Regions from separate parts of the Sphingopyxis sp. GW821-FHT10B01 genome, predicted to be linked through region 1. Evidence: predicted binding sites of a transcription regulator. Region 1 holds the regulator's gene; each other region holds the start of a gene.

Region 1 (7,240 bases):
ACGTCGGGGCCGACGGTGCCCGACAGGACAGGGCTGTCGACGGTCTTGTCGCCCAGCGTGATTTTCGCGGTGTCGGTCATATATTTTTCCCTGTTCTGACGGCGGGGAGAGTGAGTGGCTACGCCCCTGCCGGAAAATGTTGCGCTGCGTCAAGTCGCGCCAGACTGACATCCCGTCCGAGCAACAGCAGCACGTCGAAAATCCCCGGGGAAATGGTCCGGCCGGTTAATGCCGCGCGCAAAGGTTGTGCCAGCTTGCCAAGCCCCAGTTCGGCGGCTTCGGCTTCGGCGCGCACGGCGGCGTCCAGCTCTTCTATCGTCCAGTCGTTCAGCCCGCGAAGCCGCTGAGTCACGGCGGCAAGCAGGCCTTCGGGCGAAGCCTTTAGCACCTCGGCCGCCTTTTCGTCCACCGGCAACGGGTCGGGCTGGAACAGGAAAGTTGCCCCATCGGCGATCTCGTCGAGCGTTTTGGCGCGCGGTTTGAGCGATTCCATCGCGCGCGTCAAAAGCGCGCGGTCGGCGTCGTTTAGCGTACGACCGACGAGTTTTTCGACGCGCGGGGCGACAAGACCGGCGAGGCGGCTATCGTCGGCCTCGCGGAGATAGTGGCCGTTCAGATTCTCGAGCTTCTTGAAGTCGAAGCGCGACGGCGAGCGGCCCACATGCGCGAGGTCGAACCATTCGGTGGCCTGCGCGCGGCTGATGATCTCGTCGTCGCCATGCCCCCAACCGAGGCGGAGGAGGTAATTGTTCACCGCTTCGGGCAGGTAACCCATCTCGTCGCGATAGGCGTCGACGCCGAGCGCGCCGTGGCGTTTCGACAGCTTTGCGCCGTCGGCACCATGGATCAGCGGGACATGGGCATAAACGGGCCGGCGCCAGTTCATCGAGTTGATCAGCGCGAGCTGGCGGAAGGCGTTGTTGAGATGGTCGTCGCCGCGGATGACGTGCGTTACGCCCATGTCATTGTCGTCGACGACCACGCTGAGCATATAGGTCGGCGTGCCGTCGCTGCGCAGCAGGACGAAATCGTCGAGTTCGGCGTTCTGGACGGTGACCTCGCCCTGGACCTTGTCGGTGATCGTCACGGCGCCGTCCTGCGGTGCGCGGAGGCGAATGACGTGGGGCACCGACGGATCGCCGTCGTTCCGATCGCGCCACGGGCTGCGGACGCGGAAGGGGAGGCGCTTTTCCTGCGCCTCGGCGCGCATCGCGGCGAGTTCGTCCTGCGTCAGATAGCAGCGATAAGCTTCTCCCTTGGCGAGCAACTCCGCGGCGACGTCCGCATGACGCGGCGCGCGGGCGAACTGGAACACCGTCTCGCCGTCCCAGTCGAGGTCGAGCCAGCGCATTCCGTCGATTATCGCGTCGATCGCGGCGTCGGTCGAACGGGCGCGGTCGGTGTCCTCGATGCGAAGCAGAAACTGGCCGCCATGGTGCCGCGCGAACAGCCAGTTGAACAGCGCTGTCCGGGCACCGCCGATGTGCAGGAAACCAGTCGGGGAGGGCGCAAAACGCGTCACCACGGCAGCGCCGGTCGCTTCGGTCGAATCGGTCTGATTTTCGGTTGCCACCAAGGCCTCTTTCACTCAATTTGCCGTCCCCAGCGGGAGTGGGCGGGACGGGGATCGGGGAGCCCCTAGCATGGCGACAAGGCAGCTTCAAACGCCCATTGCCGCGCGCTGGGCAAGTTTCCGGCACCGGATTGCCGATGCGATCGAGGCGCGACTTGAGGCCGAGCGCGAACGGATCGGCCTGTGGCTGCCTGTCGCGCTCGGTGCGGGAATCGGCGCGTGGTTCGCACTTCCTGCGGCAGCGCACTGGATCGGGTTGCTTTTGTCGCTCGCGGCGGGTTCGCTTGTAGGCTTTTTGATTGGCTGGCAAAGTCGGCTCGGGCGTGCCGTCGCCATCGGATGCGCGGTGATGGCCTTGGGGGTCGTGTTGATCTGGGGCCGCGCGCTCTGGGTCGCGGCGCCGGTGCTCGCTGCACCGGTGACGACCGAATTTTCCGCGATCGTCGAGCGGGTCGAGTCCTTGCCGGCCAAAGGGCAGGTCCGCATTCTTGCGCTGCCCCGGCATCGTGCCGATCTGCCGCCGCGCGTGCGACTGACCCTGCGCAGCGAACAGGCGGGGGATTTGACCGATGGCGAGGCAATCAGCGTCCGCGCCAGGTTGATGCCGCCCCCCACCGCGAGCCTCCCCGGCGGTTATGACTTCGCGCAGCGCGCGTGGTTCGACGGAATCGGCGCGGTGGGCACGGTGCTTGGCGACGTCTCGCGTGCGCCCGGCAGAGGGGGGACGGCTCCACCGCTTCGGTCACGGCTGAGCACATATATCCATGGGCAGATCGATGGATCGGCGGGCAGCATCGCGGCGGCGCTCGTGACCGGCGACCGGGGCGCGATCAGCGAGGAGGACGACGAGGCGATGCGCCGGAGCGGGCTCGCGCATCTCCTGTCGATCAGCGGCCTTCACGTGACCGCTGTGGTGGGTTTTGCGATGGTCCTGACGCTGCGGCTGTTCGCGCTGAGCCGTCGGCTCGCGCTGGCGGGCTATGTCCTGCCGCTCGCCGCCGCCGCCGGGGCGATCGCTGGCGGCGGATATACGTTGCTGGCGGGGGCCGAGGTGCCGACGCTGCGTTCGTTCATCGCCGCTTTGCTGGTCCTCGTCGCCTTTTTGATGGGGCGCGAAGCGCTGACATTGCGGCTGGTCGCGGCGGGCGCGCTGATCGTATTGATCTGGCGCCCGGAATCGCTGGCGGGGCCGAGCTTTCAGCTAAGCTTTGCCGCGGTGACCGCCATCATCGCCCTGCATGAAAGTCGCCCCATGCGAAGGTTTCTTGCCCGGCGCGAGGAAGGCTGGCTGGTCCGCGCGGGGCGTGGCGTCACGGGGCTTCTGGTCACCGGCCTTGCAGTGGAAGTCGCGTTGGCGCCGATTGCGCTGTTCCATTTTCACAAGGCGGGGCTTTATGGCGCGCTCGCCAATGTCGTGGCCATCCCGCTGACGACCTTCGTCATCATGCCCGCGGAGGCGCTGGCCTTGCTGTTCGACAGCGTCGGACTTGGCGCGCCCTTCTGGTGGGTGGCCGAACAGGCGCTGCGTGCGTTGATCGGACTGGCGCATAGCGTCGCGAACGCGCCGGGCGCTGTTGCCATGTTGCCGACGTTTCCGCGCTGGGGCTTCGCGTTGGCAGTGTCCGGCGGTCTCTGGCTGCTGTTGTGGACGACCCGTTGGCGCCGCGCCGGGGCTGTTCCGCTGATCATGGGCATGGCGGCGTTGCTGGTTCAGCCGCGCCCCGACCTGCTCGTTACCGGCGACGGCCGCCATATCGCAGCCGCGCTTCCCGATGGCAGCTATGCGCTGCTTCGCGACAAGGCAGGCGACTATATCCGCGATACGATGGGGGAGGCCGCGGGGATCGATACCCCGCTCGCCGCGCTGACCGACCTCGATCATGTCGAATGCAATCGCGATTTCTGCCGCTGGAGCCAGGGCGAAGGCGCCGCGCGGCGTATCATCCTCGCGTCGCGCGGGCGCGACCGGATCGAAGGCGCGGAGATGGCGGCGGCCTGTGCCGCCGCCGATGTCGTGATCAGCGACCGCTGGTTACCGCGCGAATGCATCGGACGCTGGATGACCATCGACCGCGACAGCCTCGCCGAAACCGGCGGGCTTGCGCTCTATTTCGGCAAAAAGCCCGAAGCCGTCGCCACGCTTCGCGCGGGCGACGGCCATCCGTGGCGTTTGCCGCAGCAACTCAGTGGTAACGACGAAGCAGTCCCGACAGGCGCCCTTGCACGATGACGCGCTCGGCGGGGTAGCGCTGCGGTTCATAGGCGCTGTTCGCCGGGTCGAGCCGGATCATCTGGCCTTCGCGGCGGAAATATTTGAGCGTTGCGTCCTGCCCGTCGACGAGCGCGACGACGATATCGCCCTCGCGCGCGGTGCTCGCTTTTTGGATCAGCGCATAATCGCCGTCGAAAATGCCCGCCTCGACCATCGAGTCGCCCGACACTTCGAGCGCATAATGCTCGCCCGAGCCGAGCAATGCCGCGGGAACCGCGAGATTATTATGCTCTTCGAACGCCTCGATCGGGACGCCCGCAGCGATCTTGCCGTGCAGCGGCACCTCGACGATGTCGTTGGCGGCGATGGGCCGGAGCGCCGGGGCCGGTTTGCGCAGCGGGACAATATTGTCGCGATCGTTATTGTCGCGATCGTTGCGCACCGCGGGCTTCGCGGCGTCGGGCACCTTCAAAACTTCCAGCGCGCGGGCCCGATTGGGCAGGCGGCGCAGAAAACCTCTTTCTTCCAAGGCACTTATCAGCCGGTGTATACCCGACTTCGATTTCAGACCCAGTGCCTCCTTCATCTCCTCGAACGACGGCGAAATGCCGCTCGCATCGAGCTTTTGCTGGATGAAGTGGAGCAGTTCATGCTGCTTTGCGGTCAACATCGATCATTCTCCATGGATGCCATTGCCGGACATAGGGAGAACGATAGTGGAACAAAGCGGAACTTGTCAAGCGACGACGATATAGTCCGCCATCTCGCCCGCGCTGCGCGGCGGTGCGTCGATGTCGCGGATCAGCAAGGCGTTGGCCGACGCGAGCGGCAGGGTCCGCCCGCTCTCCTGCCCGAAAAAGGGTATCAAACGCCCGTTTTCCAGGCGCGCACGCAGATAATCGCGGCGGGTTCCGCCCGCCGGCAGCGGTTCGGCGAGCGGCGCGCGGTGAACCGCGGGCAGCGGATCGCGCGCACCGGCGAGGTGGCGGACGAGCGGCAAAAGGAACATCGTGGCGGTGACAAAGGCCGACGAAGGATTGCCGGGCAGGCCGACCAATATGGCATCGCCGATCGTTCCGGCGATCAGCGGTTTGCCGGGGCGCATTGCGATTCGCCAGAAATCGATGCGTCCGCCGGCATCTTCGAGCGCGCCGCGGACATGGTCGTGATCGCCCACCGACGCCCCGCCGACGGTTACGATGACGTCGTGACGTCGCGCCAGATCCTTGAGAATCTTGGAAAGTATATCCCTGTCGTCGCGAATATGGTGGGGCAGGATCGCCTCGGCGACGTCGCCCTGAAGCATTGCGGCGAGCATCGCGCCATTGCTGTCGGGAATCTGTCCGGGCGCAAGCGGACGGCCCGGCTGGACGAGCTCGTCGCCGGTGGTCAGGATCGCAACGCGCGGCCGCCTGCCAACGGCGAGCTGCCCCGCACCGCTCATTGCCGCTGCGGCGATGGCGCCCGGTGTGAGGCGTGTCCCCGCGGGCAGGAGCGTTGCACCGGCGGCAAAATCGGCGGCGCGCAGCCGGATATGGCGGCCCGAGATCCCGGGGCCATCGCCGGTTAACCGCAATTGCCGGTCCACGAGCGTCACATCTTCCTGGACAATGACGGTGTCGGCCCCATCCGGCAGCATCGCGCCGGTAAAGATACGCATGGCTTCGCCCGGCTGCACCGTCCGGTCGGGCGCGGCGCCGGCCGCGATTTCGCCCGTGACGGTCCATGGGCCGGGCAGGTCGGCAAAGCGGATCGCATAGCCGTCCATCGCCGACAGAGGCGCGGCAGGCTGGTCGCGCTGCGCGACGACATCGACTGAAAGATAGCGCCCAAGCGACTCGGAAAGACCGATATTTTCGCTCGCGAGGGGCTCGCGCAGCCGGAGAAGCCGTGCCTGCGCTTCTTCAACCGGGAGCAGGCCGGTCATTCGGCGCGCCAGTCGCCCGAGCGCCCGCCGCTCTTTTCGAGCAGGCGGATATCGCCAAGCACCATCGCACGGTCGAGGGCCTTCGCCATGTCATAGAGCGTAAGGAGTGCGACCGATGCCGCGGTCAGCGCTTCCATTTCGACCCCGGTCGGGCCCGTGGTCGCGGCGGTTGCGGTGACGGCGATGCCGCTTTCTTCCCATGCGAAATCGACCCCGACCTTGGTCAAGGCGAGCGGATGACACAGGGGGATCAGCTCGGCGGTCCGTTTCGCCGCCATGATCCCGGCGATTCGCGCGGTCGAAAGGACATCGCCCTTTGGCGCATTGCCGCTGCGGACCGCTTCGAGGGCTTGCGCTGACATGGTGATACGTCCGCCCGCGACCGCGCGCCGCTGCGTGGCAGGCTTGGCGCCGACATCGACCATCGACGCAGCCCCGGTCTCGTCGAGATGCGTCGGCCGCGTCACGCCGCTGCGCCGGTCAGCAGGCGGCGCGTTGCCGCCGTGACGTCGTCCTGACGCATCAGGCTTTCGCCGACGAGGAAGGTGCGGACGCCGCTTTCCGCGAGTCTTTCGCAGTCGGCGTGGCTCGCGATGCCGCTTTCGCCGACGAGCAGCGTTCCGGGCGGGACGCGCTTTGCGAGGCGTTCGGTGACGGCGAGATCGGTCTCGAACGTGCGCAAATCGCGGTTGTTCACGCCGATCAGGCGCGATTGAAGCCGGGCGAGCGCGCGGTCGAGCTCGGCCTCGTCATGGACTTCGACGAGGACATCCATGCCGCGTTCGATCGCGGCGGCCTCGATCTCGCGCATCGGGCCGTCGTCGAGGGCCGCGACAATGATCAGGATCGCATCGGCACCGATCGAGCGGGCTTCGGCGACCTGCCACGGATCGACCATGAAATCCTTGCGGAGTGCGGGCAGGGCACAGGCCGCCCGTGCGGCGATCAGATAATCTTCATGGCCCTGAAAATAGGGCGCGTCGGTAAGCACCGACAGGCAGGCCGCGCCGCCCGCCGCATAAGCCCGCGCATGGTTCGCCGGATCGAAATCGGGTCTTATCAACCCCTTGGATGGCGAAGCTTTCTTTACCTCGGCGATCAGCGCAAAGCCGCCGGCATCGATCTTCGCCTGTAAGGCCGCAGCGAATCCGCGCACCGGGCCCGCGTCGACGGCGTCGAGTTCGCCGAGCGAGCGCCGCGCGCGCCGTTCGGCGACTTCATCGGCCTTGGTGGCGAGGATTTGGGTGAGCTTGTTCATTTATAGGCGATCCAGCAATTGAGCAGCGCGTTGGCGAGGCCCTTGTCGATGGTCTCGGCGGCCTCTTCGACGCCGTCGACCAGATTGTCGACAGAGCCGGCGACGATGAGCGCCTCGGCGGCATTGTAGAGCACGGCGTCGCGATAGGCACCCGCTTCGCCCTGAAGCAGGGCGCGCAGGGCACGGGCGTTATATGCCGCGTCGCCGCCGCGGATATCCGCGATGGGGCGCGTCGGCAGCCCGGCATCGGCGGCGGTACTGCGTTGCATC
Region 2 (7,240 bases), on a different contig from region 1:
GTAGCGTTTGCCGTGGCACGTCTCGCACGTCACATAGACGTCGGGCAGGAAGTGCATCTCGATCTTGATCAGCCCGTCGCCGGTGCAGGTCTCGCAGCGTCCGCCCTTGACGTTGAAGCTGAAGCGCCCGGGCTTGTAGCCGCGCGCCTGGCTTTCGGGCAGCCCCGCGAACCAGTCGCGGATGATCGTGAAGGCGCCCGTGTAAGTCGCGGGGTTCGATCGCGGGGTGCGGCCGATCGGCGACTGGTCGATGTCGATGACCTTGTCGCAATGCTCCAGCCCTTTCAGGCTGTCGTGCGGCCCCGCGATCATCCGCGCGCCGTTGAGCACGCGCGCTGCGCTGGCGTAGAGCGTGTCGATGATCAGGCTCGACTTGCCGCTGCCCGACAGGCCGGTGACACAGGTAAAGGTGCCGAGCGGGATCTTTGCGGTGACATTCTGGAGATTGTTCGCGCGCGCGCCCTTGAGCACGAGGTCGAAGCCATTGCCCTTGCGGCGATGTTTCGGGATTTCGATCCTTTTCGCGCCGGTCAGATACGCCGCGGTCAGGCTGTTCTTGTTCGCGAGCACCTGTTCGAGCGTGCCCTCGGCGACGATCTCGCCGCCATGCAGTCCCGCGCCGGGCCCCATGTCGACGACATAGTCGGCGTGGCGGATCGCATCCTCGTCATGCTCGACGACGATCACGGTGTTGCCGAGGTCGCGCAGGCGCTTCAGCGTTTCGAGCAGTCGGTCGTTGTCGCGCTGATGCAGGCCGATGCTCGGCTCGTCGAGGACGTAGAGCACGCCCGACAGGCCCGACCCGATCTGCGAGGCAAGGCGGATGCGCTGGCTTTCGCCGCCCGAGAGCGTGCCCGACGTGCGGTTGAGGTTGAGATAATCGAGCCCGACATTGTTGAGGAAGCCGAGCCGCTCGTTAATCTCTTTCAGGATCGCCTTGGCAATCTGGCGCTGCGTGTCGTTGAGTTTCGCGTCGAGCGTGCTGAACCAGCCGAGCGCGTCGGCGACCGAGCGCTGCGCCGACATGCTGATATCTTCGCCCGCAATCTTCACCGCGAGCGGCTCGGGGCGCAGGCGTGCGCCGTGGCACGTCTCGCACGGCTGGGGCGTCTGGTATTTGCTCAGTTCCTCGCGCATCCACGCGCTTTCGGTCTGAAGCAGGCGGCGGTTGAGATTGCCGATCACGCCCTCGAACGCCTTGTGCGTCGTGTAGCTGCGCTTGCCGTCCTTGAAGGTCAGCTCGACGGGTTTGCCGCCGCTGCCATAGAGGATGATCAGCTGCACCTCGCCCGGCAGGTCCTGCCACGGCGTCGTGAGGTCGAAGCCATAGGCTTTGCCGAGGCTTTCGAGCACCTGCATATAATAAGGCGAGGGCGGGTTCGATTTTGCCCACGGCACGACCGCGCCCTTTTTCAGGCTGAGCGCGTGGTTGGGGACGACGAGGTCGGGGTCGAACTCCTGCCGTTCGCCGAGCCCGTCGCATGCGGGGCACGCGCCCTGCGGCGCGTTGAAGCTGAACAACCTCGGTTCGATCTCGGCGATCGTGAAGCCCGAGACGGGGCAGGCGAATTTCTCGGAGAAAATGAGGCGGTTCGCGGGAATGCCCGCGCCCTTCATCGCGCCGCCAGTGTCTTCTTCCTCGCGGCCCGGAACCGGACCATCGGCGAGGTCGACATAGGCGAGGCCTTCGGCGAGCTTCAGCGCGGTCTCGAAGCTGTCGGCGAGGCGGGTGCCGAGGCCTTCGCGGACCGCGATGCGGTCGACGACGACCTCGATGTCATGCTTATACTTCTTGTCGAGGCTGGGCGCCTCGCCGATCTCGTAAAATTCGCCGTCGATGCGGACGCGCGTGAAGCCATCCTTCTGCCACTGCGCGAGTTCCTTTTTATACTCGCCCTTGCGGCCGCGGACGACGGGGGCGAGCAGATAGGCGCGCGTCCCTTCGGGCAGTTCCATCACGCGGTCGACCATGTCGGTCACGGTCTGCGCGCTGATCGGCTCGCCGGTCGTCGGCGAATAGGGAATGCCGACGCGCGCCCACAGAAGGCGCATATAGTCGTAGATCTCGGTCACCGTCGCGACCGTCGAGCGCGGATTGCGGCTCGTCGTCTTCTGCTCGATGCTGATCGCGGGCGATAGCCCGTCGATATGCTCGACATCGGGTTTTTGCATCATTTCGAGGAACTGGCGCGCGTAAGCCGAGAGGCTCTCGACATAGCGCCGCTGGCCCTCGGCATAGATGGTGTCGAAGGCGAGCGACGACTTACCGCTGCCCGACAGGCCGGTGATGACGATCAGCGCATCGCGCGGCAGATCGACGTCGACGCCCTTGAGATTATGCTCGCGCGCGCCGCGGACGGAAATATGGGTGAGACTCATGGGAGGGATTTGTTCCAGATTTGTTCTAAGGGCGCAAGTGCGGTTTTGCGCGGTTGCCTCATAGATAGGATGGTCGGGGTCGCACCGCAATGCAGGGCTATTCGCTTACTCTTTCCACCAACATACCAACGGCTTCGACCAAGCGTCGTGTCGCTCGCTTGACCGCTTGGCGTCACGGGCGGACAAGGATGACCATGTGCGCCGTCTCGACCCGATGGCGCGGGCAATTGGGAGACTGGGGAAATGAAGAGCTTTTTTTGCGGCGCCGCGGGACTGGCGATCGTAGCTGCGCTGGCTGCTGCACCGGCGGCCGCCGCCGCGAGCGAGGCGGGAAGCGATGCGACGCTCGTAGCGAAGGCTGCCGACGAGGGCGATGCTTCGTCGGAGGGATCGCTGAAAGCGCTGTCGTTCGGCAAATGGGGCGTCGACCTTGACGCGCGCGATCCATCGGTGAAGCCCGGCGACGATTTCGATCGTTATGCCAATGGCAACTGGTTCGCGCGCACCGAGATTCCGTCGGATCAGGCGTCGGCGGGGGTCGATTACGACGTCTATAACCTGACCCAGCGCCAGCTTCGCGCGGTTGTCGCCGGAGCGCCCGCGGCGAGCCAGGTCGGCGGACTCTATCAAAGCTTCATGGACGAGGCGCGGGTCGAGGCGCTCGCCGCCAAGCCGCTGCTGGCCGACATCGCTGCGGTCGCCGCGATCAAGGACAAGAGCGAAATGGCGCGCTTCATGGGCGGCACGCAGGGGACGTTCGGTTCGACGATCGTCAGCGGCGGCCCCTATGCCGACACTGCCGATCCGACCGTTAACGTCCTGTGGCTAGGGCAGGCGGGGATCGGCCTTCCCGAACGCGACTATTACCTCAACGACAGCTTCAAGCCGCAGCGCGACGCGTACCGCGCCTATATCGCACGGACGATGAAAATGGCGGGCAACGCCGACCCCGAAAAGGCGGCCGATGCGATCATGGCGTTCGAGACCGAGATCGCGAAAGTCAGCTGGGCGATCGCCGACCGCCGCGATATCGGGAAGATCAACAATCCGATGTCGGCGGACGAACTGGCCGCCTATGCGCCGGGGCTCGACTGGAGCGCCTGGTTCGCGGGTTCGGGGATCACGCCGCAAAAGCGCATCATCGTCAACGAAAAGACCGCGGTGCGCGACATCGCTGCGCTCTATGCCAAGACGCCACTCGACACGATCAAGCTGTGGCAGCAATTCCATGTTGCCGACAATGCGGCACCCTATCTGTCGAAGGCATTCGTCGACAGCCGGTTCGACTATACCAAGGCGCTGAGCGGTGTCGGCGAGCTGCGCCCGCGCTGGAAACGCGGCCTGACGTTGGTCGACGGCAGCCTCGGCGAGCTGGTCGGCGCAACCTATTCGAAGCAATATTTCCCGGCGAGCGCGAAGGCGAAGATGGAGGTGCTGGTCACCAACCTGAAACTCGCGATGGGCGACCGCATCCGGAACAACAGCTGGATGGCCCCCGCGACCAAGGACGCGGCGCTGGCGAAACTCGCGAAGATGGACGTCATGGTCGGCTACCCCGACAAATGGCGCGACTATTCGGGGCTGAAGATAGATCCCGCCGATCTCTATGGCAATGTGAAGCGCAGCGCGGCGTTCGAATATGCCTATGCATTGTCGGACCTCAACAAGCCGGTCGACCGCAAGAAATGGTCGATGAACCCGCAGGAAGTGAATGCCTATAATGGCGGGCTCGAGAACAAGATCGTGTTCCCGGCCGGAATCCTGCAGGCGCCATATTTCAGCGAGAGCGTCGACGATGCGGTCAATTATGGCGCGATCGGCGCGGTGATCGGCCACGAGATTACCCATGGTTTTGACGATCAGGGCCGCAAGATCGACGCCGACGGCGCCGTTCGCGACTGGTGGACCGCCGAGGACGCGGCGCGCTTCGACGCGCAGGCGAAGGCGTTCGGAGCGCAATATGCGACCTATGAGGCGGCGCCGGGATCGTTCATCAATCCCGACCTGACGATGGGCGAGAATATCGCCGATCTGGCGGGACTGGAGGTCGCCTACGACGCCTATCGCCGGTCGCTCGGCGGCAAGCCCGCGCCGGTGATCGACGGGCTGACCGGCGACCAGCGCTTCTTCCTCGCCTTTGCGCAGGCGTGGCGGACGAAGCAGCGCGAGGATGCGATCAAGCAGCAGGTGGCGAGCGATCCGCACAGCCCGGCGCGCTGGCGCATTATCGGGCCTGTGCGCAACGTCGATGCGTGGTACAAGGCGTTCAGCGTCGCCGCGGGCGCCAAATATTATCTGAAGCCCGAGGAACGCACCCGGATCTGGTAGTCCTGAGACCCCTTTCTCAGGATTGGGCGGGGGCGGCTTCGTGCCGTCCCCGTACCGCCATGACAGTCAGCGACAGCGCTGCGCCGACGATGACGAACAGCGCAGGAAAGCCGCCGAGCACCGACATCATGCGGATGCCGTCGATGCCGCCGCCTGCAACGAGAACGATCGCGACCAGCCCCACGGTAATCCCCCACACCGCTTGCACCCACAGCGGCGCTTCGGGTGCGTCGGGCGAAATGCCGCGCGTCGACAGCGCGCTCATGGCCGAGACATTGGCGTCGGCCCCCGCCACATAAGAGAGGAAGATCGCGAACAGCACGATCGCCGCGACGCCCGGCCCGCCGCCCAATGCACTGAACAGGCGAAACAGCACCGGGTCGGGACCCTGTGCTGTCAATATGGCGTAAAGGCTGGCGCCGCTCTGCTGGTCGAGTGCGATGGTCGCGCCGGCGATGGCGGTCATCCACACGGCGCCAAACAGCGACGGCAGGATCAGATTGTAGAGAATGAAGGCGCGGACGCTGTATCCGACCGCGAGGCGGCCAAGGAACAACGCGGTCACCGGCGCCCAGGCGAACCAGTTGGCCCAGTTGAAGATCGTCCATTGCCGGTGCCAGCTGGTGTCGACATCGAGGCCGAGGTTGCGGGGGATGAAGGTCTGGAAGTAGTCGAAAGTGCCACGTAGCGAGAGGTTGAACATATCGGCGGTGGGGCCCGCGACCAGCACGAAGGCGATAATTGTGAAGAAAATCCAAGTGTTTAGCACCGAAAGGCCCGCGATGCCTTTTTGGAGTCCGGTCGCGGCGGAGAGCAGAAAGCTGCCGACGATGGCAGCCGCGATGCCCCAGCGCAGGGCGGTCCCGCCGTCAAAGCCGCCAATCCCCTCGATTCCGCCCGCAAGCGCGAGCAGTCCGGCGCCCAGCGATGCCGCCATTCCGGCGACCAGCGCGTACAGGCAGATGATATCGATGCCGGTGCCGACCGGACCGTGCGCGCGCTGGCCGATCAGCGGCACAAAGAGCGACGATAGGCTGAACGGCTCGCGGCGGTTATAATAGACGAGCGCGAACGCCAGCCCTGCGACGGTGTAGATGGCGTAAGGCGTCAGCGTCCAATGCAGGAACATCGTCGACATCGCGAAGGTCGCGGCGGCGTCGCTGCCCGGTTGAAGTCCCAGCATCGCGGGCGGATCGTTGAGGTGGAACAGCGGTTCGGCCGCGCCCCAGAACAGGATGCCGGTGGCGATCGTCGTGCAGAGCGTGACGGCAAACCATCGCCAGCGGGTCAATATCGGTTTCGCATCGGGCCCGCCGATGATCCGTCCGCCGAGCGGCGACAGTGCGATGCATCCGAGCAGTATAAGGAAACCGATTCCAGCCCACGCAAAGAGCGGCGAGAAATTCTGCAGGATCCAGTCGTTGATCGCCGTTTCGGCCGCGACGACCGCGGCGCCCTGCCACAGGCTGAGGATCACGGCGGCGAGAAGCACCGCCAGCGGCGTGAAAAACACGGGGCGGTTGAGGGGATGCTGCGGTGGTGCTGGCAAATGATCGGCCGATCGGACATGAAGAGGATGTCCAGCATGACGGTTGCCCTTGAAGAGGTCAATTCGCGGCCGGGAACGTGCGGCCGGGCCGAAGCGTTGGACCGGCGGAACAGCGATTGAAGGAGAAGCTTTGATGACCAGAAGGATATTGGCAGCCACCGCTGCGCTTGCGCTGCTCGCCTCGGGTCAGGCAGCAGCCTTCCAGGCGCCGGCCGAAACGGCGGCAACGCAGAAACCGGTCAAGGACGGCACGACGCCCGAGGAGCGCTCGAATACGGCGCGGCTCAACGCGGAACAGGCCTCGCGCGCCAGGACCGACAACACCACCTATGCGCAGGAAGTGTCCGCTGCAAAGCAACAGGTCGCGCACGATCAAACCGTGTTCACGGAGGAAACCGCAGCCTATGAGGCCGAGAAAGCACGCGTTGCCGCGATGTCGGCCGAAGAACGGATGAAGTGGGAGGCCGATGCCGCGGCGTGCAAGGCCGGTGACACCACCCGCTGCGCGCCGTCGACCACGCCGCCGCGCTAAAGGCCTCAATATTCCGCGGGCACCGGTGTAATTATGTTGGCGGGCGAGGAATCGCCCGCCGGCTTGATCGTGTGTGGGTCTTCTGTCGTGGCTGCCGCGACCGGCACCGGATCGGGGAAGCGGCCGCCATAGCGATAATCGTCGCCCGCATCGGCCAGCATCGGCGGATCGGTGTTGACCGCACCTAGTTCGCGGAATTCGTCGTTCATCCTGTCATCGCGATGCGCGCGCAACCGCATTGCGACGCCATAGCTATCGGCACAGCCCGGGCATGGCACGGCCCCATTGTCATGTGGCGCCAGCGCATCCGGATTGGCGCTGAGGTGCGAATAGGACGCAGGCTCGACCGCGCTGCCGCCCAATCGCGGTCCGACGGTCATGTCGCCAAGGATTATCCCGCCGACAACGCTGATGAGCCCCATCGCCGACCAGCGGAACAGCCGCACGCCCCA
Region 3 (7,240 bases), on a different contig from region 1:
GAAAATCTGCGTGAGCAGGTTGCGCTCGTGGTCGCTGATCTTCTGCGCCCAGTCGCGGCAATCCTCGCCCAGCGGCACTTCCTCGGGCACCCAGTGGATCTGCTGCTGGCGCTTCCAGAAATCGAACGCCCACGGATATTCGAAGGGCTTGTAGGTCTTGCGGGCTTCTAGAAGGGGCATCTACTTACTCCACTGCGTCGTTCGAGCGCGCTTGCGCCGGAAATGATGAATCCAGGACCAGGCAACCGCGACGATAACGATCGTCGGCATCGACCAGAGCCAGACAAACAAACCTATTTCGACTGCGCCTCCGGAAAGCAGGTCGGGGCTGCAACCATATCTCTTTATCATCCCTGCGAGCCGGCGACCTTCATGATCGCAACTGCCGGGCCACACGGCGGATACCATAAGCGCGATGCCGATCACGACATACGCCAGCGTGGTACCCATCACGATCCAAAACTTTCCGGCGCCGAGTGCTTCATGACTTTCCCGCAATTGCGTGATGCCAAAAGCGTCGGCGAGGAAGCCTTTTACTGACAAGCAAGACACTCGTCATAATCGGTGGTCTGCAGGTCGTACACCGGGGCTTCGGCGGTGTTGTCGGCCTCGACCCCGCCCGCGAAGCCGGCGCGCTGCACCGATTTCGAGCGGAGATAATAGAGCGATTTGATGCCGAGTTCCCACGCGCGATAGTGGAGCATGAGCAGGTCCCATTTCTCGACGTCGGCGGGGATGAACAGGTTCAGCGACTGCGCCTGATCGATATAGGGTGTGCGGTCGGCCGACAGTTCGAGCAGCCAGCGCTGGTCGATCTCGAAGCTCGTCTTGTAGCAGTCCTTCTCGTCCTGCGTCAGGAAGTCGAGGTGTTGGACGCTGCCGCCCTTTTCGAGGATCGAGTTCCAGATATTGTCGCTGTTCTTTGCTTTGTCGACCAGCAGCGCCTCGAGGTGCGGGTTGCGGATCGAGAAGCTGCCCGACAGCGTCTTGTGCGTGTAGATGTTCGCGGGCACCGGCTCGATGCACGCGCTGGTGCCGCCGCAGATGATCGAGATCGATGCGGTCGGCGCGATCGCCATCTTGCAGCTGAACCGCTCCATCACGCCCTGATCGGCGGCGTCGGGGCAGGGGCCGCGTTCCTTGGCGAGGAGCATCGACGCCTGATCGACCTGCGCGCGGATATGCTTGAAGACGCGCAGGTTCGACGATTTTGCCATCGCGCCCTCGAAAGGCAGGCCGCGCGCCTGAAGGAAGCTGTGGAAACCCATGACGCCAAGGCCGACCGAACGTTCGCGGCTGGCGCTGTATTTGGCGCGCGCCATTTCGGGCGGGGCGCGGTCGATATAGTCCTGCAGGACGTTGTCGAGCATGCGCATGACATCTTCGATGAAGCCCTTGTCGCCGTTCCACTCGTCCCAGGTTTCGAGGTTGAGCGACGAGAGGCAGCAGACCGCGGTGCGATCCTGACCGAGATGGTCGCGGCCGGTGGGCAGCGTGATTTCCGAGCAGAGGTTCGAGGTGGTGACCTTGAGGCCCAAGTCGCGGTGATGCTTGGGCATCATGCGGTTCACCTGGTCGATGAAGATGATGTAGGGTTCGCCGGTCGCGAGGCGCGTCTCGACGAGCTTCTGGAACAGCGAGCGTGCATCGACGCTGCCGCGGACGCTCTGGTCCTTCGGCGAGCGGAGGTTGAATTCGGTGCCGTCGCGGACGGCTTCCATAAACTCGTCGGTGATCAGCACGCCGTGGTGGAGGTTGAGCGCCTTGCGGTTGAAATCGCCCGACGGTTTGCGGATTTCGAGGAACTCCTCGATCTCGGGGTGGCTGATGTCGAGATAGCAGGCGGCCGAACCGCGGCGCAGGCTGCCCTGCGAGATGGCGAGGGTGAGGCTATCCATCACGCGGACGAAGGGGATGATGCCGCTGGTCTTGCCGTTGAGCCCGACGGGCTCGCCGATGCCGCGCACGCTGCCCCAATAGGTGCCGATGCCGCCGCCGCGCGAGGCGAGCCAGACATTTTCGTTCCACGTCTCGACAATGCCTTCGAGGCTGTCGGGGACCGAGTTCAGGTAGCAGGAAATCGGCAGGCCGCGGCCGGTGCCGCCGTTCGAGAGCACGGGGGTCGCGGGCATGAACCAGAGCTTCGAGATATAGTCGTACAGGCGCTGCGCATGCTCCTGATCGTCGGCATAGGCCGACGCGACGCGCGCGAAGAGATCCTGATAGGATTCGCCGGGAAGCAGATAGCGATCTTCGAGCGTTTCCTTGCCGAAGTCGGTGAGCAGCGCGTCGCGGCTCTTGTCGGTGACGACGTCGAATCGACGCGCGTGAACCTTGGCCTCGCTGCTGTCATTCAGCTTGGCCGCCGTCTGCGCCTCGGGAGCCGATTCGCCAACCGCGGGCGCATCATTTTTCGTCAGTTCCACCGTCGCCACGTCGCTCGTCTCCACCCGTTCCGTTTCCCGAAAATCCATCTAATTCGCCCTCGATCTGAACGCACATATGGTGCGTTTTGTTCCTGTCTTGTTCGACTCAGGGCGAAGCCCCGGTCTTAGCATCTAAACCCGTCCACGGGGCACTTTTTTTGGGCGCAGGAAGGGTTTTCCCGTGTCCATATGGGATGGACGACGGAAATCCGCCATTCGCAGCCTTATACTATTTATTGGGGTGCCCCTGTGGTTGACCCACCACCTATAGTGCCACGTCGGCGCGGCGATGCAAGACAGTAAATGACAGATTGACGACTCAACTCGTCGATAATTTGATTCGTTTCGCCGCTGCTGATGGACGAGCAAGAGGCATCGCGCCAGCCTTTCTGCGGGTTTGCGCCGCGATCAGGCCACAGGGGGGCGAAAAGCGAAATTTACCGGGTGCCGCGAGCGGGGCGGAGGCGTGCGCCGGCGATACCCGGCGGAGGCGATCGGAGATTTGGCAGAGGATTGTCATGCGGCGGCTCTCCACGCGGCCGCAGGACAAAAAGAAAGGGCCCCGGCGATGCCGGAGCCCCATCTTGTAACCTGTTCCTGCTTAGGCCTGACCGCCAGCACTATCCGTACCGGTGCCGCCCAGGAAGCGCCAAAACCAACCCATGATCAATCTCCTGTTCGCACTGCCCACGAAGAACAGTTAACGGAGCATATACCTTAATAGACAAGGTAAATCGAGTCTTAACTATACGCAATGCTGCCAGTTTGGCTGCTACGCGGTGCGGTTCTGGAACGGGCTGGAAAGGGCTGCGGTCAGTTCGGAAAACAGTTGAGGTTTTCCAAGATGATAACCTTGACCGACGTCGCAGCCGAGGCCTTCGAGAAGGGTCATGGTTTCGCCGTCTTCAATGCCTTCGGCGACCGCAACGGCACCGAGACGGTGCGCGAGATCGATCGTCGATTTGACGACTTCGAGGTTCCGTTGCGAATCGCGCATCGTCATAACGAATCGCTTGTCGATCTTGATTTCGTCGGCCTCGATCTCGGTCAGATATTCGAGGTTCGACTGGCCGGTGCCATAGTCGTCGATCGACAGCCGGATGCCGGAGCGGCGGAGTTGCGCGAGCGTCTGGCGTGCCTGGCGGCTGTTTTCGATCTGCGCGGTTTCGGTGATCTCGATCGTCAATATTTCGGGCGGCAGATGATGCGCGGTCAGCATAACGCGGATCGTGCCGACAAGGTCGCTGTGGTCGAGCAGGCTCGCCGACAGGTTGACCGACATATTGATATGGACCCCGCGCTCGCGCAGCTGCGCCGCCGACCGGATAGCCTGGTCCATCACGAACAGGGTGAGGCGATAGATGTCCTGGCTCTTTTCGGCCTGGACGATGAATTCGTCGGGCGGGATCGGGCCGCGCGTCGGATGCGTCCAGCGCGCGAGCGCCTCGACCCCGACCAGCTTGCGCGTCGCGATTTCATATTGTGGCTGGAAGGCGACCCAGATGTCGCCGCCGGTCAGCGCGTCTTCGAGCTGCGAGTGGAAGGAGAGCTGCCAGCCGGCGTCTTCCTTTTGGCGCGACGTATATTTTGTCCACAGCGAGCGGGTGCGGATCGCGCGCTCGGCGGCGACGAGCGCCGCGGCGAGCCGCTGGGCGTTCGATCCTTCGAACTCGTCGTTGACGCCGAAGGCGATCGCGACGTCGACGCGCAGCTCGCCGATCGTCAGCGGCGCATTGAACAGCGCCGCCAGACCCGCGAGCTGTCCTTCGATCTGGCTGTGCTGATAATAGGGAACGAGCCAGGCAAAGGTGCCGTCCTGATCATGGTGGAGCGTTGTACCCTGCGACGCGAGCTGGAGACGGCGGGTGACCTGTTCGACGAGCTTGCCGATGCCGTCGCCCGGAATGAAGGCGGCGAGATCTTCGAAATTGACGACCTTTGCGGCGACGACCGTCGCGCTGCCGAACGCCGGCTGCGACCGCAACGCTTCGAAATTGGGCAGCCCTGAAACGGGGTTCTCGCGCTGCGCCGAGTTCCTGCGGCGCGTGCGCGATACATTGGCGCTGATCGCCCCGATATAGAACAGCGCGGCACCGATCCACGACGTAACCAGCATCGAGCCGAGAAGGACCTTGCCCCCGATAAGGATGATGGTCGTCGCCAACGCGACGAGCGCGAAGGCGCGTTGAAAGCGCCGAAGCAGCACGATACCCGTCGCCGCGACGGCGAAAAGCAGCGAAGGGACCCAGCCGATATCGACTGGATTCCCGCGCTTCAGCGTTTCGGCCGCGATGACGTGAAGATAGCCGCCGGGGATGCGGTTATGGCCGGGCAGGTAGAAATAATCCTGGAAGCTGGGCGCCGTCGGCGCGAAGATCACGTCCTTGCCCGCGAGCTCGCGGGCGCCGACCTTGCCGGAAAGCAGGTCGGCAGCGCTATATTCGGTGATCGTCTTTGTATCGTAGCTCAGGTCGAGCCGGAAGCTTTCGGGGATGTCGCTCCGCTTGCCGGCAATGATCGCGGCAAAGGTCGGAAGCAATTTCCCGTCGGCACGATAGGCAATCGGCGCGCTCCAGACCTGCCAGAACTCGTTTTCGATGGCGATGCTCGCAATAGGGACGTCGGGGCCGAATTTCTCGCTCGGGAAGATCGTGACCTTTTGGTCGCTGCCCGCCACCTGACGGGTCGAAACGGCCAGCACCACCCGGTCGCCCATGTTTTTGATCGCCTCGACAAAGCGCGGGAAATCCTGATCGACTTCCCTGCGGTCGAAGTAAAAGTCGATCAGCAGGCGCTTGACGCCGGCGCGGTTCACCGCGTCGACGACAGTCGCATATTGGGTCATGGAAAAATTGCGGTTGGCCGACTGCTCCATCGTCCGCTCGTCGAGCGCGACGATGACGACTTCGCCGGTCACCGGGCGGTTGGCGAGGCTGCCGACGACCGAATCGAGCACGCGGTCGGCCAGCTCGCCGGCCGACGAAAAGCCCACCGCCAACGCGATCAGCAGCGATAGCGCGATAGTTCGCCAGCTGATGATCAGACTTTTGACCGGAATGGGCACGCACGTCTCCAGCAATTGCCGGTCGTGCCTAGTCCCAGATGGTTATCATCGCGTTAATCATGAGCGGAAGCCTGCGCCGCGTAACGGAGCGCAAGGCGCAGGATCCCGGCTGATTCAGGCCATTGCAGGCAGCGGCGAAAGCGCCGCATCGCCGGCAAGCGCCGACGCGGCGAGGCCGGTCGCCGCGGGGACGATCTGCTGCAGGTAAAAGCGCGTCGAGGCGATCTTTGCCTCGAGGAACGCGGCATCGCCTTGTCCCTGATCGAGTTCGGCGCGCGCTGCCTTGTGTTGGAGCGCCATCAGCCACCCGCACGTCGCGGTCGACAGCATCGTGAGATAGGGATAGCTGCCCGCGAGCCGGTCGCCGGTATTGGCCGTCGCCATCCAGTCGGTCACCGCGCGGCAGGCATCGACAAGCTGGCGGAGCTCGGGGAAATCGGCCGCACCGCGCGCGATATCGTCGATCAGCCCGCGGACGAGATCACCGCCCGCCATGCCGAGCTTGCGCCCGACCAGATCGGCGGCCTGGATGCCGTTGGTGCCTTCGTAGATCGGGGCGATGCGCGCGTCGCGGTAATGCTGCGCGGCGCCGGTTTCCTCGATGAAGCCCATGCCGCCATGGACCTGAACGCCGAGGCTCGCGACCTCGCAGCCGATGTCGGTCGCATGCGCCTTGACCAGCGGGATCAGGATTTCGGCACGCATTGCGGCGGCTTCGTCGCCGAGCTTGCCGAAATCGGTCTGCGCCGAAGCATAATAGACGAGCGCGCGTGCGGCCTCGGTCTGTGCACGCATCCGCCACAGCATGCGGCGCACGTCGGGGTGCTGGTCGATGGTGACGGGGGTGCGGTCGGGCGAACCCGCGAGCGACGACTGGACGCGCTCGGCGGCGAAGCGCTGCGCCTGCTGCGTCGCGCGTTCGGCGATCTGGACACCCTGGCAGCCGACCATCAGGCGGGCGTTGTTCATCATCACGAACATCGCGCGCATGCCGCCCATTTCTTCGCCGACGATCTCTCCCAGACAGTCCTCGTCCTCGCCGTAAACCATCACTGCGGTCGGCGAGCCGTGGATGCCGAGCTTATGCTCGATCGAGGCGCAATGGACGCCGTTCGAATGCGCCGGTTTGCCCTCGGCATCGAGACGATATTTGGGGACGAGGAACAGCGAGATGCCGCGCGTCCCCTCGGGTGCGCCGGGGGTGCGCGCGAGGACGAGGTGGACGATATTGTCGGTGAGGTCGTGCTCGCCGAAGGTGATGAAGATCTTCTGGCCCTTGATTTTATAGAGGCCTGCATGCTCGCCTTCGGTGACCTTTTCGGCGGTCGAGCGTAGCGCGCCGACGTCGCTGCCCGCGGCGGGCTCGGTCAGGTTCATTGTGCCGTTCCAAGCACCCGAGACGAGATTCGGCAGCCAAGTCTGGCGCTGTTCCTCGGTGCCATAGGCCATCAGCGCGTGAATCGCGCCGGGGGTCAGGATGTTGCAGAGGGTAAAGCCCATATCGGCGGTGCCGAGCGCCTCGATGATCACGGTCGCGAGCGTGAAGGGCAGGCCCTGGCCGCCATAGGCGGTGGGGCCGTCGATGCTGCCCCAGCCGGCGTCGACGAATTGCTGATAGGCTTGCTTGAAGCCCGGGGGCATCGTGACCTTGCCGTCCGACCATTTCGGGTTGGTCACGTCACCGACGCGGTTGAGCGGCGCGTAAACCTCGGCCGCGAATTCGCCGATGCCGGTGACGATCGCCTCGACC
Region 4 (7,240 bases), on a different contig from region 1:
GATGGAGCTTGTTCGCAGCGTCCCTCACCATATGCTCGAGCCAGCTTTGGGGCTCCCAGCCTTCGGGGACCGGCTCGTGCGGATATTCATACTCCAGGTCTCGCAGCGAAAAACCGATGCGATCGAGTATCTTCGTGCTTTCGTCGACCGCTTCGGGGCATGTCCGGAACAAGCGCCGCATTTCCCGGGACGGCTTCAAGTGGCGTTCGCCATTGGCGCGAAGCAGGCGGCCGGCGTCGTTTAGATTGGTGCCTTCACGGATGCAGGTGATGACGTCATGGAGCGGTCGCTGGTCGCGTGTGGCGTAAAGTGCATCGTTGGTCGCGAGCAGGGGAATACCGACCCGGTCGGCGAGGGCGCTCAATCGGTTGAGCTGGCGGCGGTCACTGCCACCATGGGGCATCGTCGCGCCGAGCCAAAGCGAGCCCGGAGCTGCCTCACCGAGACGGCGCAACACGGCCTCATCCTTTTTGGTCGCCATCGCGATCAGGATCATATCCTCGCAATGGATCAGCAGATTCTTGAGTCTCATCACGCAATCGCCCTTTGTGGTGCGTCGATTGCCGATGGTCAGCATTCGGGTCAGTCGACCCCAGCCATGGCGCGTGGTCGGATAGACGATGATGTCGGGTGTGCCGTCGTCGAAGACCAGCCGGGCACCGACGACGAGCTTTATGTCGGGGAGTTCGATCCCGTCTTCTGCAGCATCCTCGCGTAGCTTGCGTAGCCCGGTCAGTGCCCGCACCACCCCCGCGATGCTGTTGCGGTCGGCAATGCCGATACCCGGCATGCCAAGGGCGATTGCCTCCGCCACCATCTCGGCGGGGTGCGAGGCGCCGCGCAGGAAGCTGTAGTTGGTCGCGGCGACCAGTTCGGCGAAGCCAGCGTCGGCCTCCCCGCTCATGCGAAGACCCCGTGGATATACCAGCGCGGGTCGGGTTTTTCGTCGTAGAGGCCGTGGCGGAAGAGCCAGAAGCGGCGGCCCTGCGCATCCTCGACGCGGTAATAGTCGCGCGTCAGGCCGCCATTGTCGCGGCGGCGCCACCACTCTGCGGCGATGCGTTCGGGGCCTTCGTAGCGGTGGATCGCGTGTGTCGCGCGGCGCCAGCGGAAATGATGCGGCGGACCGTCGGGAACCTCGGCGATCACTTCGATCGGCTGTGGCGGGTCGAACAGGTGGAAGGGGCGCGTGGGCGGTTCGCCTTCTTCGGGCGCGGGCCAGGGCAGCGGCGCGGGCGCCTCGATCGCGGGGAGCTCAAGCTGTGCCTGTTCGGGGATATGGGTGTCGGCGGGACGCAGCCGCCGGACGCGCCCGCGCCCGAGCCGCGTCGTCAGCCGGTCGGTGAGTTCGTCGATCGCCCCTTCCCGACCCGCCGCGCGCACCGCGCCGCCCTCAAGCTTCAATTGCGTCGCGGTCAGCCGTTCGAGCCGCGGCACCGCGAGGCGGATCATGTCGAAGCCGAAACCGGGGTCGAGCGGATCGGCGAGGCTGTCCATACGCTCGGCGAAGAGGCGCATGACCGCGCTCACGTCGCGCGTCGGATGCCCTGTCTCGATCGCGATTGTTCGCGCAAGGCCGTCGCTGCGAAAGAAGGTCGCGCAGAAATGGCGTCCGCCCTTGCCGCGTTCGGCAAGGTCTTCGCCCGCTTCGCCGACGAGTTCGGCGAGGATCTTCGCGGCATGCGCTGTGCTTGCGATGGGCTCGGCAAAGCGGCGTTCGGCGACGACCGGCGGCGGGGCAATGCGCGGGTCGAGCGGGCTGGGCGCATCGCCGAGCAGGCGGCGCAGCGCGGTCGCGGCGTCGGCGCCGAAGCGCGCGGCGATACTCGCCATCGGGCGGCTCGCGAGGTCGCCGATCGTCTTGAGCCCCGCGCGGACGAGCGCGGTCGCCGCCTCGCTTTCGAGTTCGAGCGCCGCGACGGGCAGGCGGCGGATCGCCGACGCTTCGTCGGGGGCGGGGCGCGTCTGGTAGCGCGCCAGCGCCCGCGCGGCGTCGGCGGTAGGGCCGAGCGCGTGGCGTAGCGTCATGCCGAGCCGCGCAAGGCGCCTCTCGACATCGCAGACCAGCTCGGCTTCGCCATCATGGAGATGCTCGGCCCCGGCGATATCGAGGATCAGCCCGTCGGGCGCGTCGAGCGCGACGAGTGGGGTATAGCGCGCGCAGCCCTGCGCGAGCCGGTCGAGCCATCCATGGTCGAGCACCGGATCGTGCGGAACAACCGTGAGTTCACCGACCTGCGCGCGCGCATCGGCGAGCGGCATGCCAATGCGTAGCCCGACGGCCAGCGCAGCGGCATCGACGCTCGCGAGGCGCATCGCGCCGCGCTGCTTCTCGGCAAAGACGAGCGGGGCGTCAGGCGGCCGCGGCGCCGTGCGAAGCCATCGCTCGGCGGGCAGAAAGGGGAAGAAGAGCGCCAGATAGCGTCGTTTCGCCAGGGTTTGGCCCGAAGCATTTTTCGTCATGGTTCCAGTCCAGTCGCCAGCGGGTGCCGGCGGGCCCGCCGCGCCAGCGCAGCAGTTCGAGGTCGAAGGCGGGGGCCCCGGGGGCGTTGGCTTCGAGTTTGCGCGAGGGGGCGGCGGCGACGTTCCAGCGCGTTTCGGCGACGCTCGGCGCCGGAACGGCATTGAGGCGGAGCATCAGCAAGGTCGTCGCTGCATCGCGCGCACCAAGGGCAAGGCGTCGTCCTGCAGTGAGGTCGAACAACGGGAATTTGCCCCAGCTTTCGACAATGACCGCTGCCGATCCCGCGCAGCGTATGGCGTCGTTCGCGCAGGCGAGCAGCATTTTCGGGTCGGCGGTTTCGACGAGGAGCAGCCGGTCGGGGTCGCCGCCGAGTTCGGCGATACCCGGCGCATAGATATGGCCGTTGCGGCGCCCCGCGTCGGCGGTGCGCAGCCAGAGGAGGGGGGCCTTGCCCGGCGTGCGCAGCGCGACCAGTGCCGCGAAGGCCGCGGCGCTGGTCGCATCGAGCGCATCGGCGGTGAAAAATTCATGAATTCGGCCGGTCGCGAGCCCGCCGCCCACCGCCGTGTCGAACATGGCATGGCCGGTCGCCAGCCAGCCGTCGACCGGGCGGCTTTCGAGACCGCCACTGGCGGCCAGCCGGGCGATGCGTTTGCGCAGCCCGGCGAGTATGGGAGACGACTCGCGCATGATATGTTCCTGATTTGTTCTATTAGCGCGCGAGCGGAGGGAATTGTCAAGGAGAGTCGGCTTCTGTGGTCACCCCGGAATTGATCGGGGCATGTCCCTTTCGAACAAGACACCGTCCCCCGGCGAAAGCCGGGGCCCAGACAGGGCCGGGCTACCCCGCATGGGCCCCGGCTTTCGCCGGGGAACACGGCACGAGGAAGTCAGGGTGTCGGCGTCGCCGAACCCGCGGCGCTGTCGCCGCCCAATGCCCGGAACAAGGCGATTCGCGTCTGGACGAGCAGAAGCTGCGTCCCGATCTCGCTCCGCCGCGCCGAATAGAGGCTGCGCTGTGCGTCGAGGCTGGAGAGGAAACTGTCGACCCCGCCCTTGTAACGCGCGTCGGTGAGCGTTGCGGTGTCGGCAGCCGCCTCGGTGTTCGCGGCGGCGGCGCGAACGCGCTCGGCTATCGTCCCCTGCACCGCGAGCGCGTCGGCGACCTCGCGGAACGCCGTCTGGATCGCGCCTTCATAGCCCGCGAGCGCGGCATCGCGCTGCGCCTCGCTGACCGCCACGCCCGCACGGCGGCCGCCGGCGTCGAAAATCGGGGCGGTGGCAGCGCCGCTGGCCGACCAGTTGAAGGCACCGCTGTCGAACAGCCCGGACAGCGCATTGCTGGCGAAACCGAGCAGCCCGGTCAGCGAGATTGACGGGAAGAGCCGCGCGCGCGCGACGCCGATATTGGCGTTGGCGGCGCGCAGGCCATATTCGGCCTCGATCACGTCGGGGCGGCGCAGCAGGATGTCGGAACTGACCCCGGCGGGCAGCGCGACGATCGCGGGCGTGACTTCGGTCAGGCCCGCGGGGAGCAGGGTTCGCTCGATATCGCCGCCAACGAGCAGCCGGATCAGATTCTCATCCTGCGCGAGCGCGGTCTTTTGCTGCGCGATCGAATCCTCGGCGGTTGCGAGAATCTGCTCGGCCTGGCGGAGGTCGGTGCGCGGCGCGACGCCGCCGTCGAGCCGGGCTTTGGTCAGCCGCACGCTTTCGCGCGCATTGGCGGCCGTGTCCGCGGCGATTTTCAACAGGTCGCGGTCGGCGCCATAGGTTGCCCACGCATCGGCGAGATTGGCGATCAGCGCGAGGCGCACGGTGCGCGACGCGGCCTCGGTGCCAAGCGCGCGATTGCGGTCGGCCTCGGTCGCATTGGCAAGCTTGCCGAACAGATCGAGTTCGAACGCCGTGATACCGCCGCGCAGCGAAAAATCGCCCGTGCCGTTGCCGCTCCCGCTATTGTCCGAATAGCCCGCCCCGGCGTTGATCCCGAGTTCGGGAAATTGCCCCGACCGCGTGACGCGAACCTGCGCGCGCGCCGCGGCGACATTGGCATAGGCGACGCGCAGGTCGCGGTTGTTGGCAAGCGCCTGATCGGCCAACGACTGGAGTCGCGGATCGGTGAAGACGCTTTTGTACGACAGGATCGGTAACGCGGCCTCGCTCTGCAAGAGATAGGCGTCGCCGACGGGCCAGCTTTGCGGCACCGGCGCCGCAGGCAGGACCGTCTTCGGGGCCAGCGAGCAGCCGGCGAGCATCAAGGTGCCCGCGAGCAGGAGGGCGCGGGTGCCGATCATGCCGGAACCTCCGCCGGGCCGTCACCCTTGTTCTTGCCCAACCGGGCGCGCACCGCGGCAAGGCCGTCGCGGACGCCGCGGCGGACGAGGACGAAGAAGAGCGGGATGAAGAAGATCGCAAGGAACGCCGCGGTGAGCATCCCGCCGATCACCGAGGTCCCGATCGCGACGCGGCTGTTCGCGCCGGCGCCGGTTGCGATCGCGAGCGGCAGCACGCCGAAGATGAAGGCAAAGCTGGTCATCAGGATCGGACGCAGACGGATGCGCGCCGCGGCGACCGCAGCCTCGATCACGCGCTTGCCCTTGCGTTCCTCCTGCTCGGCGAATTCGATCATCAGGATCGCGTTTTTCGCGGCGAGCCCCATCGTCGTGAGCAAGCCGATCTGGAGATAGACGTCGTTTTCGAGACCGCGCAGGTTCACCGCGAACACCGCGCCGATCAGCCCCAGCGGAATGACGAGCAGCACCGCGAGCGGGATCGACCAGCTTTCATACAGCGCCGCGAGGCACAGGAAGACGACGAGCAAGGACAGGCCATAGAGCAAGGGCGCCTGCCCCGAAGAGAGGCGTTCCTGATAGGAAGAACCCGACCAGGCGACGCTGGTGCCGGGGATTTCATTCGCCATGCGCTCCATCTCGTCCATCGCTTCGCCCGAACTGGTGCCGGGCGACGGCTGGCCGGAGATTTCGAAGGCGGGCACGCCCTGAAAGCGCGAACTGCTGCTCGGCGTCGTCGACCAGCCGGTCTTGGCAAAGGCCGAGAAGGGCGACATGCCGCCGTCGGCCGAACGCACATACCATTGACCAAGGTCTTCGGGCTTCGCGCGATAGGGGGCGTCGCCCTGGACATAGACGCGCTTGACGCGGCCCTTGTCGATGAAGTCGTTGACGTAACGGCCGCCCCACGCGGTCGCGAGGGTCGAGTTCACATCGGCATTGTCGATGCCATAGGCGGTCAGCCGCTGGGTATCGACGTCGATCTTCAGCGTCGCAACATCGGGCAGATCGGACAGGCGCACCGAGGTGAGCTTCGGATTCGCGTTCGCGGCGGCGAGCAATTTTTCGCGGGCTGCGACAAACTCTTCGCGGCTCATGCCGCTGCGGTTCTGGAACTGCATCGTGAAGCCCGCTGAATCACCGAGGCCGCGGACCGCGCCGGGGACAAGCGCGAAGATCTGGGCATCGCGCAGGCCGCTGAGCGCCTTGCGGGCGCGCTCGGCGATCGCATCGGCGGTGTTTTCCTTGCCCGGGCGGTTGTCCCAATGGGTGAGGTTGACGAAACCCTGACCGGTATTCTGTCCCGCCGCCGCGCCGCCGCCGCCGCCGGCGATCAGGAACAGGGCCTGCGTGTTCGCCTTTTCATGAGTGAGCATATATTTTTCGATTTCGTCGCGCACTTCGAGCGTCCGCCCCTGCGTCGCGCCCGCGGGCAGGCGGAACTGGACCTGGACGCGCCCCTGATCCTCGTTGGGCAGGAAGCCGCTCGGCAGGCGCAGGAAGAGGAGGGCGAGCAGGGCGAGCAGGACTGCATAGATGCCGAGGAAGAGCCATTTGCGGTCGACCACCTTGGTGACGCTGCCGACATAACGGTCGACCGTGCGGTCGAACCGGGTGTTGAAACCGGTCTTGGCGCGCTCGAGAAAAGCGTGCGCGCGCGGGAAGCGTCCGCCTGTCGCCGCGGCGTCGTCATGGCTTTTGGGCTTGAGCAAGGTCGAGGTCAGCGCGGGGCTCAGGATCAGCGCGACGAGGACCGACAGCCCCATCGCCGAGACGATGGTGACCGAGAATTGCCGATAGATGACGCCGGTCGATCCGCCGAAGAATGCCATCGGCATGAACACTGCCGACAGCACGAGCGCGATCGCGATCAGCGCGACCTGCAGTTCCTTCATCGACTGGATCGTCGCCTCGCGCGCCGACATGCCGGGATTTTCTTCCATCAATCGCTCGACATTCTCGACCACGACGATCGCGTCGTCGACGAGCAGGCCGATCGCGAGCGTCAGCCCGAACAGCGTGAGCGTGTTGATGCTGAACCCCAGCATATAGAAGATCGCAAAGGTGCCGAGCAGCACGACCGGCACCGCGATCGCGGGGATCAGCACCGCCCGCCAGCTTTGCAGGAAGACGAACATGACGATGATGACGAGCAGGATCGCCTCGAGCAGCGATTTCTGCACTTCGCTGACCGACAGCTTGATGAAAGCGGTCGCATCATTGGCGTAGCTGTAGGTCAGGCCGTCGGGGAAATCGGCGGCGAGTTCCTCCATTCGCGCTTTCACCCGGTCGGCGGTTTCGAGCGCGTCGGACCCCGGCGAGAGCGAGATCGACATGCCCGCGCCGGGGTGCCCGTTGATGCGGCTGACGACGGCATAGCTTTCGGCGCCGATCTCGACGCGCGCGACATCCTTGATCCGCACCGTCGATCCGTCGGCCAGCGTCTTCAGGACGATATTTTCGAACTGTTCGACCGTCTGCA

Evidence for each region. The regulator LexA, encoded in region 1, represses DNA repair genes until DNA is damaged. The targets are predictions, from matches to a motif close to GTTCCNCNCTTGTTCT.
Region 2: uvrA (excinuclease ABC subunit UvrA) is a predicted target of LexA. The motif match lies at 2,391-2,406, and genes of this name have one in related genera.
Region 3: AC07NV_RS13745 (ribonucleoside-diphosphate reductase subunit alpha) is a predicted target of LexA. The motif match lies at 2,515-2,530, and genes of this name have one in related genera.
Region 4: AC07NV_RS06385 (ImuA family protein) is a predicted target of LexA. The motif match lies at 3,160-3,175, and genes of this name have one in related genera.

Annotation. Positions count from the first base shown of each region.
Region 1 is NZ_JBWKNS010000008.1:89,550-96,789, forward strand. It holds gene AC07NV_RS21140 (citrate synthase) at 1-80, opposite strand, end outside; gene gltX (glutamate--tRNA ligase) at 119-1,573, opposite strand; gene AC07NV_RS21150 (ComEC/Rec2 family competence protein) at 1,644-3,803, shown strand; gene lexA (transcriptional repressor LexA) at 3,757-4,455, opposite strand; gene AC07NV_RS21160 (molybdopterin molybdotransferase MoeA) at 4,522-5,712, opposite strand; gene moaC (cyclic pyranopterin monophosphate synthase MoaC) at 5,709-6,179, opposite strand; gene trpC (indole-3-glycerol phosphate synthase TrpC) at 6,176-6,970, opposite strand; gene trpD (anthranilate phosphoribosyltransferase) at 6,967-7,240, opposite strand, start outside.
Region 2 is NZ_JBWKNS010000006.1:274,761-282,000, forward strand. It holds gene uvrA (excinuclease ABC subunit UvrA) at 1-2,379, opposite strand, end outside; gene AC07NV_RS18785 (M13 family metallopeptidase) at 2,623-4,707, shown strand; gene AC07NV_RS18790 (BCCT family transporter) at 4,724-6,220, opposite strand; gene AC07NV_RS18795 (hypothetical protein) at 6,390-6,788, shown strand; gene AC07NV_RS18800 (hypothetical protein) at 6,794-7,240, opposite strand, start outside.
Region 3 is NZ_JBWKNS010000004.1:211,690-218,929, forward strand. It holds gene AC07NV_RS13735 (ribonucleotide-diphosphate reductase subunit beta) at 1-180, opposite strand, end outside; gene AC07NV_RS13740 (hypothetical protein) at 223-540, shown strand; gene AC07NV_RS13745 (ribonucleoside-diphosphate reductase subunit alpha) at 534-2,474, opposite strand; gene AC07NV_RS13750 (EAL domain-containing protein) at 3,199-5,490, opposite strand; gene AC07NV_RS13755 (acyl-CoA dehydrogenase) at 5,605-7,240, opposite strand, start outside.
Region 4 is NZ_JBWKNS010000002.1:404,755-411,994, reverse strand. It holds gene AC07NV_RS06395 (error-prone DNA polymerase) at 1-904, opposite strand, end outside; gene AC07NV_RS06390 (Y-family DNA polymerase) at 901-2,463, opposite strand; gene AC07NV_RS06385 (ImuA family protein) at 2,354-3,154, opposite strand; gene AC07NV_RS06380 (efflux transporter outer membrane subunit) at 3,355-4,761, opposite strand; gene AC07NV_RS06375 (efflux RND transporter permease subunit) at 4,758-7,240, opposite strand, start outside.